Linked DNA regions of Amorphoplanes digitatis. The protein of the gene in region 1 interacts with the protein of each later gene in a pairwise test. Links are inferred from orthologs where the notes say so. Each region holds a gene or a part of one and is shown on either strand. Other genes may lie near its edges.

What was found.
Region 2: the proteins of rpe (region 1) and eno interact in binary tests that used the Escherichia coli proteins (3 or more experiments, as listed by UniProt). The link is inferred for Amorphoplanes digitatis from one-to-one orthologs.

Annotation. Positions count from the first base shown.
Region 1 is NZ_JACHNH010000001.1:2,028,129-2,036,300, forward strand. What follows is about bases 1,706-4,662. They hold rpe (ribulose-phosphate 3-epimerase), read left to right. Parts: upstream 1,706-2,823; coding sequence 2,824-3,501; downstream 3,502-4,662. Other genes in these bases: BJ971_RS09210 (septum formation family protein), read right to left, coding at 1,891-2,757; BJ971_RS09220 (GGDEF domain-containing response regulator), read left to right, coding at 3,584-4,621. In the rest of the region: fmt (methionyl-tRNA formyltransferase), read left to right, coding at 1-156; BJ971_RS09205 (RsmB/NOP family class I SAM-dependent RNA methyltransferase), read left to right, coding at 153-1,673; bifunctional diaminohydroxyphosphoribosylaminopyrimidine deaminase/5-amino-6-(5-phosphoribosylamino)uracil reductase RibD, read left to right, coding at 4,998-6,053; BJ971_RS09230 (riboflavin synthase), read left to right, coding at 6,053-6,655; BJ971_RS09235 (bifunctional 3,4-dihydroxy-2-butanone-4-phosphate synthase/GTP cyclohydrolase II), read left to right, coding at 6,645-7,850; ribH (6,7-dimethyl-8-ribityllumazine synthase), read left to right, coding at 7,905-8,172. UniProt on the Escherichia coli protein: Catalyzes the reversible epimerization of D-ribulose 5-phosphate to D-xylulose 5-phosphate.
Region 2 is NZ_JACHNH010000001.1:7,868,440-7,876,480, forward strand. Bases 2,263-5,088 are described here. They hold eno (phosphopyruvate hydratase), read right to left. Parts: upstream 4,405-5,088; coding sequence 3,121-4,404; downstream 2,263-3,120. Other genes in these bases: BJ971_RS34705 (DUF501 domain-containing protein), read right to left, coding at 2,263-2,371; BJ971_RS34710 (FtsB family cell division protein), read right to left, coding at 2,372-3,010; BJ971_RS34720 (hypothetical protein), read left to right, coding at 4,574-5,088. In the rest of the region: BJ971_RS34690 (hypothetical protein), read left to right, coding at 1-435; BJ971_RS34695 (Ppx/GppA phosphatase family protein), read right to left, coding at 432-1,346; BJ971_RS34700 (amino-acid N-acetyltransferase), read right to left, coding at 1,356-1,859; more of BJ971_RS34705, read right to left, coding at 1,871-2,262; more of BJ971_RS34720, read left to right, coding at 5,089-5,191; BJ971_RS34725 (hypothetical protein), read left to right, coding at 5,248-5,961; BJ971_RS34730 (DUF885 domain-containing protein), read right to left, coding at 5,979-7,595; BJ971_RS34735 (nucleoside triphosphate pyrophosphohydrolase), read right to left, coding at 7,606-8,041. UniProt on the Escherichia coli protein: Catalyzes the reversible conversion of 2-phosphoglycerate (2-PG) into phosphoenolpyruvate (PEP). It is essential for the degradation of carbohydrates via glycolysis.

The DNA.
Region 1 (8,172 bases):
CCCGGGGAGCTGCTCGTCGAGCGCGCTCAGGTGCTGGTGGGCACGGCGACCACCCCGGTGATCCTCGGCGAGGTCCGTGCCGCCGGCAAGAAGCCGATGTCGGCCTCCGACTGGGCGCGTGGCCTGCGCCTCAACCCGGGGGAGACCCTGCTGTGACAGATTCGAATCCAGCCGATCAGCCGCACCGCGCCGATCGCCGGCACAGCGCCGACCGGCCGCACAACGCCGGTCCGCGACGCCCCGGCGGTCCCGGCTCAGGCCGGGAACAGAACCGGGACGCCCGTTCCGGCCGGGCTCCGCGTGCCGGTCGCCCGCCGTCCGACCCGGCCCGGCAGGCCGCGTACGAGGCGATCGCGGCGGTGCATCGCGATGACGCGTACGCGAATCTGGTCCTCTCCCAGATCCTGCGGGAGTCGCGCCTGCACGGCCGGGACGCGGCGTTCGCCACGGAGCTGACCTACGGCACCCTGCGCACGCTGGGCACCCTCGACCTGATCATCGCGGACGCGGCCGGCCGGGACGTGGCCCGCATCGACCCGCCCGCGCGGGACGCGCTGCGCCTTGGCGCGTACCAACTGCTCTTCACCCGGGTGCCGTCGCACGCAGCGGTGAACCAGACCGTCGACCTGGTCCGTTCGGTCGCGCCCGGCGCGGCCGGCTTCGCCAACGCGGTCATGCGCGGGATCTCCGAGACCAGCCTGGACGACTGGCTGACCAAGCTCGCGCCCGACTACGCGGAGAACCCGGCCGCCAACCTCGCCGTGGTGCACAACCACCCGGAGTGGATCATCCGGTCGTTCGCCGAGTCGCTCGGCGGCGACATGGAGGACACCGCCCGGCTGCTGATCGAGGACAACCAGCCGCCGACGGTGCACCTGTGCGCCCGGCCGGGCCGGGCCGACGCCGTCGACCTGGCCGACGAGGTGGGCGGCGTGCCCGGCGCGTTCTCGCCCTACTCGGTGTACCTCAGCGGCGGCGCGCCCGGCGAGCTGGCCGCCATCCGGGACGGCCGCGCGCACGTGCAGGACGAGGGCTCGCAGCTCGTCGCCGCGGCGCTGCTGGCCGCGCCGGTCGAGGGCCAGGACGACCGCTGGCTCGACCTGTGCGCCGGTCCGGGCGGCAAGGCCGGCCTGCTCGGCTCGATCGCCGCGCTGCGCGGTGCCGAGGTCACCGCCGTCGAGATCGCCGACCACCGGGCCCGGCTGGTCGAGCAGGCCACGATCGGGCTGCCCGTCACGGTGCTGCCGACCGACGGCCGTACCGTCGGACGCGACCCCGACCTGCCGGAGGAGGGCTTCGACCGGGTACTTGTCGACGCGCCCTGCACCGGCCTGGGTTCGCTGCGCCGGCGGCCGGAGTCGCGCTGGCGGCGCACGCCCGCCGACCTGCCGCCGCTGACCCGGCTACAGCGTGAGCTGCTCGTCGCGGCCCTGCGCGCGGTCCGTCCGGGCGGCGTGGTCGCCTACGTGACCTGCTCGCCGCACATGGTGGAGACCCAGGTGACGGTCAGCGAGGGCGCCCGCCGCAGCGGCGTCGAGGTCGACTTCGTCGACGCCCGCCCCCTGCTGCCACCGGGCATGCCCAAGCTCGGCCCCGGCCCGACGGTGCAGCTCTGGCCGCACCGCCACGGCACCGACGCGATGTTCCTGGCGGTCCTGCGCCGCACCGGCTGACGGTCCCGGGCCCGGCTCGGACGGCCCGCAGCCATCCGTCCGGAACCGCCCGGCGGGTGGCGCCTGCTCGTCGTGGCCGACGCGGTACAGCGAGGTGCCGTGGGTCGCTCGCGGGATCCCGGGCCACCGTCTCAGGGAACCTGGTTTCGGATGGGGGTCGGTCGGTGGGTGGTGCCCGGCTGAGCCCAACGGGCCGGCGCGGTTCAGCTGCGGGTGCCTATCTGACCGGTAGGACGCCGGGGCCGGCGCCCTTCAGGGAGCGGCTGAAGGTGCGCTCGGCGAAGTAGATGAAGCAGCGCACCAGCCGCTCCCCGGACAGCCACTCGGGCCGCGTCGGGTTGTATGAGATCCAGCCGCTGCGGAACTGCAGGTCGGAGTCGTCCGGCAGCGCCGCGAAGCGGGCGATCACGCCCCGGCACCCGGCCGCGCTGAGCTCGGTGTCGGACTCCAGCTTCGAGTACGAGATGTCGGGAGCGGTCCACAGCCCGGCGAACTCGGCCCGGTGCGCCCCGTTGCACGGCGCCGCGGTCATCGCCGTCACCGTGCCGCCCTCGACCGTCGGATCGAAGCAGGCCAGCCGCAGCGGCGACGCGTGGGCCAGCTCACCGGCCAGGCTGCCGGTGCGGCTGACGCGGCTCCGGCCGTCGAGGTCCGCGGTGGTGACGTCGCAGCGGAACCAGCGGGCGCCGCCCGCCCAGCCGGCCCGGGTCGGCCACACCACCTGCACCGCGATCCGGGCGCCGCGTAACGGCCCGCCCAGGAAGTCGGTCGCGGCGTCCGAACACTCCCGGTATGCCGCCTTCGCTCCCGCCGTCCCGGGCGCCGGAGCCACTTCGGCGTCCGCGGGCGTGCCCACCCGGATGGTCTCGGAGACGTGGAGTTCGCCACAGTCGACCGGCCGGTAGTCGTCAAGCGCGCCGTTCGTGGTCAGGGCCTCATGACACTGCCCGGCCTGCGGGCGGAACGGCGCCGGTGTGCCCGGCACGGCCCAGTCGTCGGCCAGGTCACCGTCGGTGCCGGCCGGGGGTGTGGCCGAGCAGCCGGCGGCGAGCAGCACCGCCAGCAGGGCAACCGTGGTTCGCATGCCAAGCCTCCCCGGGGAACACCATGAGTATCCCGGCCGACACCGAACAGGCCATACACTTCACCGGTGGAGCCATCGCTGATCATCGCCCCCAGCATCCTGGCCGCGGACTTCGCGCACCTCGCCACCGCGGTGCATGAGATCGAGGGTGCCGCGGACTGGGTGCACGTGGACGTCATGGACAACCATTTCGTCCCGAATCTGACCATCGGTCTGCCGGTCGTGCAGAGCCTGCGCAAGGCCACGACCATCCCGTTCGACGTGCATCTGATGATCACCGATCCGGAGCGCTGGGCACCCGGTTACGCGGAGGCCGGCGCCCACAACGTGACGTTCCACGCCGAGGCCTGCGACAACCCGGTGGCCCTGGCCAAGACGCTGCGCGCGGCGGGCGCCAAGGCGGGCCTGGCCATCGACCGGGACACGCCGGTGGAGCCCTACCTCGAGCTCCTTCCCTATGTGGACACGGTGCTGATCATGACGATCAAGGCCGGCTTCGGCGGCCAGAAGTTCATGCCGGAGATGCTCGACAAGGTTCGCGACGTGCGGCGCCGGATCAAGGCCAAGGATCTTCAGGTACGCCTGGAGGTCGACGGTGGCATCGCCGCCGACACCATCGAGCAGGCCGCCGAGGCGGGCGCCGACGCGTTCGTCGCGGGCACCGCCGTCTACGGCGCCGAGGACCCCGCGGAGGCGTGCCGCAAGCTGCGCGCCCTCGCCGAGCGCGCGACGGCCGGCTCATGAGCGAGCGTGCGAGCGAGTCATCGGCTCCGTCCAGAACGCGTGGCGACGGCATGAGCGGGCGACCGACGGTGGCGGTGCGCCGATGAGCACCGGGGTGGTGCGGCACAAGGTGGACGCGACCGCGGCGGAGCCCGAGGAGCGGCCCGACCTGATCCTGGTCGTCGACGACGACGAGGACATCGCCAGCTTCGTGGCCTTCAACCTCAAGGTTCACGGCTTCGAGGTGATGCGGGCCCGCGACGGCCAGCACGCCCTCGAGGTGATGGAGACCCGCCGACCCGATCTCGCGGTCGTCGACTGGATGATGCCGAACATGAACGGCGTCGAACTGACCCGCCGGCTGCGCGCCGAGCCGCTCACCTCGGCGCTGCCGGTGATCATGCTGACCGCCAAGGGCATGACCGTCGACAAGGTCGTCGGCCTCACCGCCGGCGTCGACGACTACCTGGTCAAGCCGTTCGACACCGCCGAGCTGATCGCCCGGGTCTCCTCGACGCTGCGGCGCAACAAGGAGTTCCGCGAGGTCTCCCCGCTGACCGGCCTGCCCGGCAACGCCCGGGTGCGGCGCGAGATCGTGGACCGGATGAAGACCGCCAAGGACTTCGCGGTCGGCTACATCGACATCGACCGGTTCAAGAGCGTCAACGACGTCTACGGCTTCGACCGCGGCGACGAGTTCATCACGGCCCTGGCCGGCAGCCTGCACCGCGCGGTCGCGAGCACCGGGCGCCCGCCGATCTTCCTGGGCCACATCGGCGGCGACGACTTCGTCTTCATCTGTACGCCCGAGCAGGTCCTGCCGCTGACCAAGCGGACCGTGAACGACTTCGAGACCGTCGCCGACCAGCTCTACGACACCGAGGACGCCCGGCGCGGCTACATCGAGGTGCCCGACCGGCGCGGCAACAAGCAGCGCGCGGCCCTGGTCACGCTCTCGATCGGCGTCGCGCAGGCCACGGCCGAGGGCCGCCGGTTCGAGGACGCCCGTGAGGTGGTCGCGGTGGCCTCCGAGATGAAGAAGGTGGCCAAGAGCCAGCCCGGCTCGTACGTGGCGATCGACCGCCGCCGCGCGGACTCGGAGGACCCGGAGGACCCGTCGGCGGCGGGAATGGGTTTGTGACCTGGGTCGCCCCGGAGGTGGCAAGCCGGGATTCGCGTGTAAGACTCATGGGTGACCCACCACGCGCTGGCGGGACTCGGTGAAATTCCGAACCGGCGGTAATGCCCTGCTCCGGCAGGGCTGAGCCCGCGACCCGGACGTCGATACCAAGACGGACGGTGGATCTGGTGAGACTCCAGAGCCGACGGTTGATCGGACGGCCCTCGCGGGCCGATCGGTCAGACAGTCCGGATGGGAGACAGCGCGCGGGAGCAGGATGAGGGCTCGTCGCGGCGTGCTCTCGCCGGGGCGGCGCGAAGCGTCCCCTCATGTCCTGTTTCCGTAGTGTCTTCCCCCTCTCCAGCGCGTGACCGCACCGCGCATGGAGAGGACGCAGATGGTCACCGACGACGAGGCGATGGGCCGCGCGATCGCGCTCGCCGCCCGGGGGCTCGGCACGACCAGCCCCAACCCGGTCGTCGGCTGCCTACTGCTCAGCGCGGACGGCGAGGTCGTCGGCGAGGGCTTCCACGCGTACGTGGGCGGGCCGCACGCCGAGATAGTCGCCCTGGCGCAGGCCGGCGAGCGGGCCCGCGGCGGCACCGCGATAGTCACCCTTGAGCCCTGTAACCACACCGGCCGCACCGGCCCCTGCGCGCAGGCGCTGATCAACGCCGGGATCACCCGGGTGGTCATCGCCGTCGACGACCCGACGCCGGTCGCGGCCGGCGGCGCGGCCACGCTGCGCGGCGCCGGGGTCCTGGTCGAGACCGGGGTACGCCGCCAGGAGGCCGAGGACGGCAACGTCGCGTGGCTGACCGCCGTGCGCCGCGGCCGCCCGTACGTGACTTGGAAGTACGCCGCGACCCTCGACGGGCGCTCCGCGGCGGCGGACGGCACCAGCCAGTGGATCACCTCCGCGATCTCCCGCACCGACGTGCACCGGCTGCGCAGCACCGTCGACGCGATCGTCGCCGGCGTCGGCACGGTCATCGCCGACGACCCCCAGCTGACGGTCCGCGACCTGCGCGACGGCAGCCTCGCGATCAAGCAGCCCTGGCGGGTCGTCGTCGACTCCTCCGGGCGTACCCCCGCGGGTGCGCGGGTCCGCGACCAGGCCGCGCCGACCTGGATCGCGACGGCGTCCGAGGTCGGCGCCGGCGCGGACGGCCGCGTCGACCTCGCCGCCCTGCTCAACGAGCTGTACCTGCGCGGCGTCCGCGCGGTGCTGCTGGAGGGCGGCCCGACCCTGGCGGGCGGCTTCCTCGCGGGCGGCCTGGTCGACAAGATCGTCGGCTACATCGCGCCCAAGCTGCTCGGCGCGGGCCAGCCGTCGCTGGTCGGCGCGGGCGTGTCCACCATCGCCGACGCCTTGGAACTGGACCTCACCGACATCACGCAGATCGGCCCCGACCTGCGTTTCACAGCATCGCTCCGACAGAAGGAGATCTGATGTTCACCGGCATCGTCGAGGAACTGGGTGAGGTCGTCTACCTCACCGACGCGGGCGGAGACTCGGCGGTCATCGCCGTACGCGGGCCCGTCGTCACGTCCGACGCCCGGCACGGCGACTCGATCTCGGTCAACGGCGTCTGCCTGACCGTCATCGACAACGTCGACGGCGTCTTCACCGCCGACGTGATGGGCGAGAGCCTGCGCCGGTCCTCGCTCGGCGTGCTCAGGCCGGGCAGCCAGGTCAACCTGGAGCGCGCGGCGACCGTCGGCAGCCGGCTCGGCGGGCATCTCGTGCAGGGTCACGTCGACGGGGTCGGCGCGATCGTCGCCCGCGAGCCCGCCGACGAGTGGGAGGTGCTGCGCTTCTCGCTGCCGCCCGAGCTGGCCCGCTACGTGGTGGAGAAGGGCTCGATCACCGTGGACGGCGTCTCGCTGACCGTCATGGAGGTCACCGAAGACACGTTCAGCGTCGGGCTCATCCCGACCACGCTCAAGCTCACCGTCCTGGGCGCCAAGTCCGTCGGCGACCCCGTGAACCTCGAGGTCGACGTGATCGCCAAGTATGTCGAGAAGATGCTGGGAGACCGTCATGTTGGCTGACATCGAACGGGCCGTCGCGGACATCGCCGCCGGCCGCGCGGTGATCGTGGTGGACGACGAGGACCGCGAGAACGAGGGCGACCTGATCTTCGCGGCCGAGCACGCCACGCCCGAGTTGCTGGCGTTCATGGTCCGCTACACGTCCGGCTACATCTGCGTGCCGATGACCGAGGACGAGGCGGACCGGCTCGACCTGCCGCCGATGTTCCACACCAACCAGGACCGTCGCGGTACGGCGTACGCGGTGACGGTCGACGCCCGAGAGGGCGTGAGCACCGGCATCTCGGCCGCCGACCGGGCGCACACGATCCGGCTGCTCGCCTCGGCCGACACCAAGCCGAGCGACCTGTCGCGCCCGGGGCACGTGGTGCCGCTGCGGGCCAAGGCCGGCGGCGTGCTGCGCCGTCCCGGTCACACCGAGGCCGCGATCGACCTGTCGGTCCTCGCCGGACTGCGCCCGGCCGGCGTGCTGTGCGAGATGGTCAACGACGACGGCACCATGATGCGGATGCCCGACCTGGAGAAGTTCGCCGTCGAGCACGACCTGGCGCTGATCAGCATCGCCGACCTGATCGCCTACCGGCGGCGCCACGAGCGGCAGGTCGAGCGGGTCGTCGAGACCCGGCTGCCGACCGAGCACGGCGACTTCACCGCGGTCGGCTTCCGCGGCGACGTGGACGGCGCCGAGCACGTCGCCCTGGTCTTCGGCGACCTCGGCGACGGCGAGGACGTGCTGGTCCGGGTCCACTCGGAGTGCCTGACCGGCGATGTCTTCGGCTCGGTGCGCTGCGACTGCGGGCCGCAGCTCGACGCCGCCCTCGACCGGGTGGCCGAGGCCGGGCGCGGGGTCGTGCTCTACATGCGCGGGCACGAGGGTCGCGGCATCGGGCTGCTGCACAAACTCCAGGCGTACCAGTTGCAGGACCGCGGCCTGGACACCGTGGACGCGAACCTGGAGCTCGGCCTGCCCGCCGACGCCCGCGACTTCGGCACCGGCGCGCAGATCCTCTACGAGCTGGGCGTGCGCTCGATGCGGCTGCTCACCAACAACCCGGCGAAGCGGGCCGGGCTGGAGGGCTACGGCCTGACGGTGAGCGGGCGCGAGGCGATGCCGGTGCGCCTGCACCCCGAGAACGTGCGCTACCTGCGGACGAAGCGGGACCGGATGGGCCACCTGTTCGAGGCACTGGGCTGATTCCCCGGCGCCGCGACGGCGGCCGGGCGCAAGATTAGGCAAAAGGGGGCAACAATGGCCGGTTTCGGTGATCCGCACCTGACCACCGTCGACGCCGCCGGGCTCAAGCTCGGCATCGTCGGCTCGCGTTGGCACTCCGACCTGGTCGACCACATGGTCGAGCGTGCGCACGCGGCCGCCAAGGCGTCCGGCGTCAACGACGTGACCGTGGTGCGGGTCGTCGGCTCGGTGGAGCTGCCCGTCGTGGCACAGGCGCTGGCCAAGCGCTGCGACGCGGTCGTCGCGCTCGGCGTGGTCATCCGCGGGGAGACCCCGCACTTCG
Region 2 (8,041 bases), 5.8 Mb from region 1 along the record:
AGCGTCGGCGCGATCGTGGTGGAACTGCCCTTCGGGCTGGCCCTGATCCCGTTCAGCAACGAGGTTTCCAAGACCATAGGCGGCGGGCCGGACCTGTATGGACAGTTCAGATATCTGTCGACGACCTTGGCCGAGCATGGTCGCCGGCTCTCGGCAGAGGCGCCGATCGCGTTCGTCGGCCAGGAGAGTTTCGGCAGCCTCGGCTGGCACGAGGCGATCGGCTGGCGCGGCGGTGACGTCGCGTTCGGGCCGCGATTCACGTCCGACGGCTACGAGGACGACTGGTTCGAGATCGTCGACGACCCACGGGACCACGCCATCAACCAGGTGCTGCGGTGGTTCGGCGTCGACCGGGGCGACTCGTGGGACGAGTTCGAGGCGGTCGGCTTCGACAAGTGCCGCGACACGAACGACTGGTACGCGAGGTCGCTCTAGCCGAGTCCGTAGGCGATGCCGTCGAGGATGTCGTGTTCGCTGGCGACCACCGATGCCGCGCCCGCGCGCTCCATGATGATGCGCAGGATGAGCGCGCCCCCGCCGATCACGTCGGCCCGGCCCGGGTGCATCACCGGCAGGGCGAGGCGGTCCGCGACCGTCGACTCCAGCAGTCCGGTGGTCACCTTCGCCACCTCGTCGTACGCGATGCGGGCGTGGTGGATGCGCGTCGCGTCGTACTCGGGTAGGTGCAGGGCCAGTGCCGCCACCGTCGTGACCGAACCGGCCAGGCCGACCAGCGTCGCCGGGCCGTGGCCCGGCACCGCCCGCAGCGCGGTGTCGACCGCCCTCGTGATGTCCGCCTCCGCCGCGGCGATCTCCGCCGAGGTCGGCGGGTTGCCGTGCAGATGCCGCTCGGTCATCCGGACGCAGCCGATGTCCACCGAGATCGCGTGCTCGACCTCCGCGCCGCCGACCACGAATTCGGTCGAGCCGCCGCCGATGTCCACCACCAGATACGGCCCCGGCGCCGTCAGTCCCCGCACCGCGCCGGTGAAGGAGAGCCGAGCCTCCTCGTCGCCGGTGATCACTTCCGGGTCGACGCCGAGGGTCGCGCGGACCATCGCCGCGAAGTCCGCCGCGTTCGCGGCGTCCCGGGAGGCCGAGGTCGCGCACATGCGGACCCGGTCGACACCCAGCTCGGCGATCTCCGCCGCGTAGCCCAGCAGGGCAACCCGGGTGCGCTCGATCGCCTCCGTGGCCAGCCGACCGGTACGGTCCACGCCCTCGCCCAGCCGCACGATCTCCATCCGACGGGCCACATCGGACAGAGCCCCGTCGCTCCGGCCGGGCACGTCCGCGATGAGCAGGCGGATCGAGTTGGTACCGCAGTCGATTGCCGCGACGCGCACGCTTTTCCCCTAGAGATGGAGGAGCATTCTGGTGTTGCCGAGGGTATTCGGTTTGACCCGCTCAAGATCGAGGAATTCGGCGACGCCCTCATCGTACGAGCGCAGCAGCTGCTCGTAGACGCCGTGCGGCACGGGCGCGCCGTCGATCTCGGTGAAGCCGAACGAGCCGAAGAAGCGCGTCTCGAACGTGAGGCAGAAGACCCGGGCCACGCCGAGTTCGCGGGCGACGCCGAGCAGCTCCGACACCAGGCGGTGGCCGATCTTGAGACCGCGGCAGACCGGGTCGACCGCGACCGTGCGGATCTCGGCAAGGTCCTCCCACATCACGTGCAGCGCGCCGCAGCCGACCACCCGGTCGCCCTCGGTGTCGACGGCGACCCAGAACTCCTGCACGGACTCGTACAGCGTGACGGTGGCCTTGCTGAGCAGCCGGCGATCGGAGGTGTAGGTGTCCACCAGCGCCCGGATCGCCCGGACATCGGACGTCCGCGCCCGGCGGATCTCGACCTGCATGAGAGAAGAGTTTATTCAGCCTGCGGCCGCACGCACGGACCGCCTGTCCACCACGACCCGACCGCCTCGCGGACCTCGTCGCCGAACGGGTTCACGCCCGGCCCCGCCGCCAGGGCGTGGCCGAGGTGCACGTGCAGGCACTTCACCCGGTCGGGCATGCCGCCCGCGGAGACCTTGCCGATCTCCGCGACGTGCTCCACCGCCTCGCGGCGCCGCAGGTAGTCCTCGTGCGCCTCGGCGTACTGCTTGGCGAGCACCGGATCCGTGGCGAGCCGGTCCTGCATGTCGCGCATGACGCCGGCCGACTCCAGCCGGCTGCAGGCCGCCGTGGCGCGCGGGCAGGTGAGGTAGAACAGCGTGGGGAACGGGGTGCCGTCGTCGAGCCGCGGCGAGGTCTCCACCACGTCCGGGTTGCCGCAGGGACAGCGGTGCGCGACGGCGCGGGTACCACGGGGGCTGCGGCCCAGTTGCTGGGCGACGATCTCGAGATCGGCCTCGGTAGGAGTCGTCATCTACTTTCGGGATTCTGCGTTGGCGGCGGCGACGCTGCCCCAGAGCGTGTCGTACCAGCGGTCGGGGGCGTCCGACGCCGAGGTCCTGCCCGCGGCGCGGGCGGCGCCTTCGGGGTCGTGCAGGACGAGCAGCGGGATCTCACCCGGGCGCACATAGAAGAGCCGGTCCCGGGCCTGGATGCGGACGTACTCCTTGTCCTTCCACTTCTCGACCTCGTCGCTCAGGCCCTTGATCTTGGCCTGCTGCGCGGCCTGATCGGCCTGCATCTGTGCGATCTGCGACTCCTGCGCGAGGTAGACGCGAACCGGGTAGGTGTAGGCGAGTGCCAGGGTGACCAGCACGACGATCAGGACGGTCGCCCGGCCGGTGAAGGCCCGGGGCCGGGTCGCGACCGTGCGCTTGGTGGCGCCCGTCGCGGCCGCGCGCCGCGCGGCGGCGGGCCGGCTGCCGGAGCGGATGCCGGCCGTGTTGCGAGCGGCGGGTGTCCGGCGGGGCTCTATCCGGGTGTCCGCCGTGTCGCGGGTGCGGCTCGGCCGGGCGGTCGTACGACTACCCGGGCGTCCCGCGTGTCCGGTGGGCCGTCGCGACGGCCCCTGCCCGCTGAGCCCATGGGAGTTGGGCATGCGGCGCTGCGTCATACCCTGCCCCTCCCCGGGAGCTCGCCACGACCATGGAGTTGCGGCACCTGCCTCTCGACACTATGCCCACGAAACGCGGAGCCACAACTCCATGATCTATCGACGCAGGGTCACGCGGAGCGGTAACGGGGGAACGCGCCCGCCCCGGCGTACCGCGCGGCATCGCCGAGCTCCTCCTCGATGCGCAGGAGCTGGTTGTACTTCGCGACGCGGTCCGAACGGGCCGGCGCGCCGGTCTTGATCTGCCCGCTGCCGACGGCGACGGCCAGGTCCGCGATCGTGGTGTCCTCGGTCTCACCCGAGCGGTGGCTCATCATCGTCTTGAAGCCGGCCCGGTGCGCCAGGTCGACGGCGTCCAGGGTCTCGGTCAGCGAGCCGATCTGGTTGACCTTGACGAGGACCGCGTTCGCGGCGCCCTCGGCGATGCCCCGGCCGATGCGGGTCGGGTTGGTCACGAACAGGTCGTCGCCGACGATCTGCACCTTGCCGCCGATCTGCGAGGTCAGCGCGGTCCAGCCCGCCCAGTCCTCCTCGTCGAGGGGGTCCTCGATGGAGACGATCGGGTACGTCTCGGCCAGCTTGGCGTAGTAGTTGATCATCTCTTCGGTCGACTTCGGCGAACCCTCGAAGACGTACGCACCGTCCTTGTGGAACTCGGTCGCCGCGACGTCCATGGCCAGCACGATGTCGGTGCCGAGCTTGAAGCCGGCGGCCTGCACGGCCTCGGCGATCAGGTCCAGCGCGGCGGCGTTGGTCGGCAGGCTCGGCGCGAAGCCGCCCTCGTCGCCAAGGCCGGTCGAGAGGCCCTTCTTCTTCAGCACGGACTTGAGCGCGTGGTAGACCTCCGCGCCGGTGCGCAGCGCCTCGCGGAAGGACGGCGCGCCGATCGGGGCGATCATGAATTCCTGCACGTCGACGTTCGAGTCGGCGTGCGCGCCACCGTTGAGGATGTTCATCATCGGCACCGGGAGCACGTGCGCGTTCGGTCCGCCGACGTAGCGGAACAGCGGCAGCTCGGCGGAGAGCGCGGCGGCCTTGGCGACCGCGAGGGACACGCCGAGGATGGCGTTGGCGCCCAGCTCCGACTTGTCGGCGGTGCCGTCGACGGCGAGCATCTTCTCGTCGATCAGGCGCTGCTCGCTGGCGTCGTAGCCGAGCAGCTCGTCGGCGATCTTGTCCTCGACGTTGCTGACCGCCTTCTCGACGCCCTTGCCGAGGTAGCGGCCCTTGTCGCCGTCGCGCAGCTCGATCGCCTCGAAGGCGCCGGTGGAGGCGCCGGACGGGACCGCGGCGCGGCCGATGGTGCCGTCGTCAAGACCCACCTCGACCTCGACGGTCGGGTTGCCCCGTGAGTCGAGAATCTCGCGGGCGACGATCGCTTCAATGGTGGCCATGTGTCGTGTCGCTCCTCATGCTCGTATGGATAGATTCCAGACCGCGACCCTGCGGCCCACCACGGGCTAGAGCGTATCGACTCGCTGTGGCCGCCGTGGCGGCGGCCGGTGAACTTCCGCCGCCACATACCTCAAGCGGGTCGCGAAACTGCCGATCTCGTGAATCGCCATGACCACATTCCCGCTGCTGCCCGATGCCGGCTCGTACGTCGAGATGTCCGTCTCCGACGAGCAGACCGCCCGCGTCCGTGTCGTCGACTCCGAGGACGCGCGCCTCATCCTGTCGGCACCCCGGGACTCCGTTCCCGGCGTAGGCGCCAACGTCGCCCTGCGCTGGTCGGCCGCCCCGCGCGGCCGGTACTCCCTGCTGTGCCGGGTGACCGACGTCGAGGAGAACATGATCGAGGTCGAGGCGCAGCGGCAGCCCGTCGTCGAACAGCACCGGCACTTCGTCCGCGGCGGCGGCGGCGAGCAGGTGCGCCTGCGCCGCGCGGGCTTCCCGGACGCGAGCGGCTGGATCCGCGACATCAGCGAGCACAGCATGCGGGGCCACTTCGCGGGCGCCGAGGTCAACGGCGGGGACGACCTGCGCCTGGAGATCCAGCTCGGCACCGAGATGGTCGTGCTCGACGCGGTCGCGACGAAGGTCGCGGCGCTGCCGCAGCGGGTGCCGCCGGGCCCGATGTCGGTGGAGATGGTGGCCGTCTTCGACCCGGACGAGAGCCAGGCCCGGATAATCCGCCGCTACGTGATGCGGCAGCAGTTGCTGTCCCGCTCCCGCGCGTAGGTTCTGCCCTGGATACCGGTTTGCGCGAGGTTGCGGCCATCGGCAAAGGTGGGCACGTGCTTCTCTCCCGTCGTCGCGCCGTAGCGGCCGTGCTCGTGCTGTTTGCCGCCGCGACCGCGGGCTGCTCGGACCTTGACGATCCGGGCCAGGGCCTGGCCCGCAACGACCTGGTCTCGGACCTGGCCGCGCAGATGTCCGGCGCGGCCGCGCTGACCTACGAGGCGAGCTACCACCTGTCCGGCGGCGGGACCGCGACGGTCGCGCAGGCGCAGGCGCCCACCCGTTCGGCGTACGTGTATCCGGGCGGAAAGGTGACCGTGACGACGGACGCGACGACCCTGTGCGACACCGGGGCGAACGCGACGACGTGCACGATGACGGCGCCGGCGACGCCGACGAGCCCGCCACCGGCCAAGGTGTTCGAGGGCGCGGACGCCACCGGCATGGTGCTGCCGTCGACCGTGCAGGCGCTGCTCAACGCGGCCGTTCTGGACAACGACGTCGAAGTGGTGCAGCACGACACGACAATCGCGGGACGGCACGCCACGTGCGTGCGGCTCGCCGGGGTGGACGGCGCGGCGACCCGGGACTTCACCACGTGCATCACCAACGAGGGCGCGCTCGGCAGCTTCAGCGGCTTCCTGAACTCGGTCCGGGTGGAGGTGGCGATGACCCACTACGCGGAGAAGGTCGCCGACGAGATGTTCGAGGTGCCGAAGAAGGCGAAGCTGGTGGATCGCCGCGCGCAGGCCGGCGGCGACCGGCCCTAGCCGTCCTCGGCCGTCCGTCAGACGCCGAGCAGCGTGCGCAGGTGGCGCGGCGGCGGTGAGCCGTGCGCCAGCATGGCGTCGTGCCAGGCCTTCGGCGTGGCGCCGAACGGGCGGGCCGCCGCGATCGCCGACACCTCCGTGTAGCCCACGAAGTAGGTGGAGAGCTGGGTCGAGGTGAGCAGCGCCCGCTTCCACTTGCCGGCCGCCTCGCCGACCTCCTGGAAGCCCCGGCCCGTCATCATCGCCATGGCCTCCTGCTCGCCGAGGCCCTCGCAGTGCGTCAACTGGTCGATGATCGCGTTGAGGCTCATCCGGAGCTGCATCTTGAGCTGCTGGAGGCGCACCGGCGGGCCGCCGAAGCCCAGGCCGGCCATCAGCTCCTCGGCGTAGACCGCCCATCCCTCCACGAACGGGCCGGAGAAGCCCAGCGCCCGCGCCCGGGTGCCGGCGCGGAACCGGCGCGAGTGCGCCAGCTGGAGGAAGTGGCCCGGCATCGCCTCGTGGACCGTCAGGTTGCGCATCATGTGGTCGTTGTATTCGCGGTAGAACGACTCCACCCGCTCCCGCGGCCAGTCGGCCGGTGCCGGCGCGATGCAGTAGAACGTCGGCACGTCCGCCGTCTCCAGCGGGCCCGGCGGGTCGCAGTAGGCCACCGCGACGCCGCGGGCGAACTCCGGCATCTCCTCGATGACGCAGGGGTCGTCGATCAGCGTCATCAGGTCGTGCTCGCGGACGAAGTCCGTCGCCTCGGCCATCGTCACCTTGGCCAGGTCGACGATCGTCTCGTCGTCGGGGTGCCGCTCGGCGAGGGTGTCCAGCGCCCGGCGCACCGTCTCGTCGGTCGGCGGGCCGCCGACCAGCTCGGCCGCGGCCTCGCGGAGCCGCTCGCCGGCCTCGTCGAGATTGCGCTCGGCCCGGGCCAGGACCTCGGCGGCCGGCAGCTCGGTGTCGAGCGTGTGCCAGAGCCGGGCCTCCCACAGCGGCCGGCCCAGCCGCGGGTCGCGGCCGGGATCGCCGCTCTCCAGGCCGGCCTTGAGCCACAGGTCGAACTCGCCGAGCGCGTCCAGCGCGGCCGCCGCCGCGGGCTCGATCGCGCCGCGCAGGGACGGCGCACCGGCCAGCATGCCGGGCAGCTCGCCCCGGATCAGGGCGGCCGTGCCGGCGAACTGGCCGATGGCGACCTCGGTGTGCAGCCGCGGCACGTCGCGCAGGACCGCGCGCGCGGTGGCGAGCGCGTCGGGTATGGCGGCCAGCCGGCCGCCGAGGCTGCTGAGCCGCTCCTCGACCGGGGCGAACGGCCGCGACAGCAGCGCGTGCAGCAGCGGGCCGGGATTGTGCTCGAGCGGGTTCCACTCGTGCTCGCGGATGTCGCCGAGCTCGAACATGCCGCGCTCGACGACCGCGGACAGGATGGCGTGGTCGACCCGGTCCTGCTCGCCGAAGGCGTCGGGGTCGATGCCCGCCAGCGTGTCGGCGGCGTCGCGCAGCATGGCCACCCGGTCGGCGACCGCGCCGGGTGAGAGATCGGGCAGCCGATCGTCGAAGCGATGGTCACCGGCGAAGGACGCCATCGCGGGATCGGTTTCCAGGATGGCGTCGACGATGCGCTCCGCGAGCGGCACGAACTCCGGCATGCAGGGAAATCTACTCGGCGGGTGCGACACCCTCCGCCGTGCGGATCTCCTCGGCGAGTTCAAGCGCCGCCTGCCGCAGCGCGGCCTCCGGGTCCTGGCCGTCGGCCTGTGCGCCGGCGACGAGGCGCAGCAGCGTCGCGCCGAGGTCGGCGCCAGCCGGCAGCGGCACGTCCAGCCCGGCCCGGGACGCACGCTGGAGGATCTTCGCCGCCAGCGCCAGCGCGGGCTGGCTCAGCGCGATCCCGTCGAGGACCGAGTCCCGCGACTTCTCGGCCTTCTTGATGCGTTCCCAGTTGTCGATGATGTCCTCGACGCTGCCGACGCTCTCGCCGGCGAAGACGTGCGGGTTGCGCCGCACCATCTTGTCGACCAGCCCGCCGGCCACGTCGTCGACGCTCCAGCGCTCGTCGGGGTCCAGGTTCTCGGCGAGCCGGGCGTGCAGCACC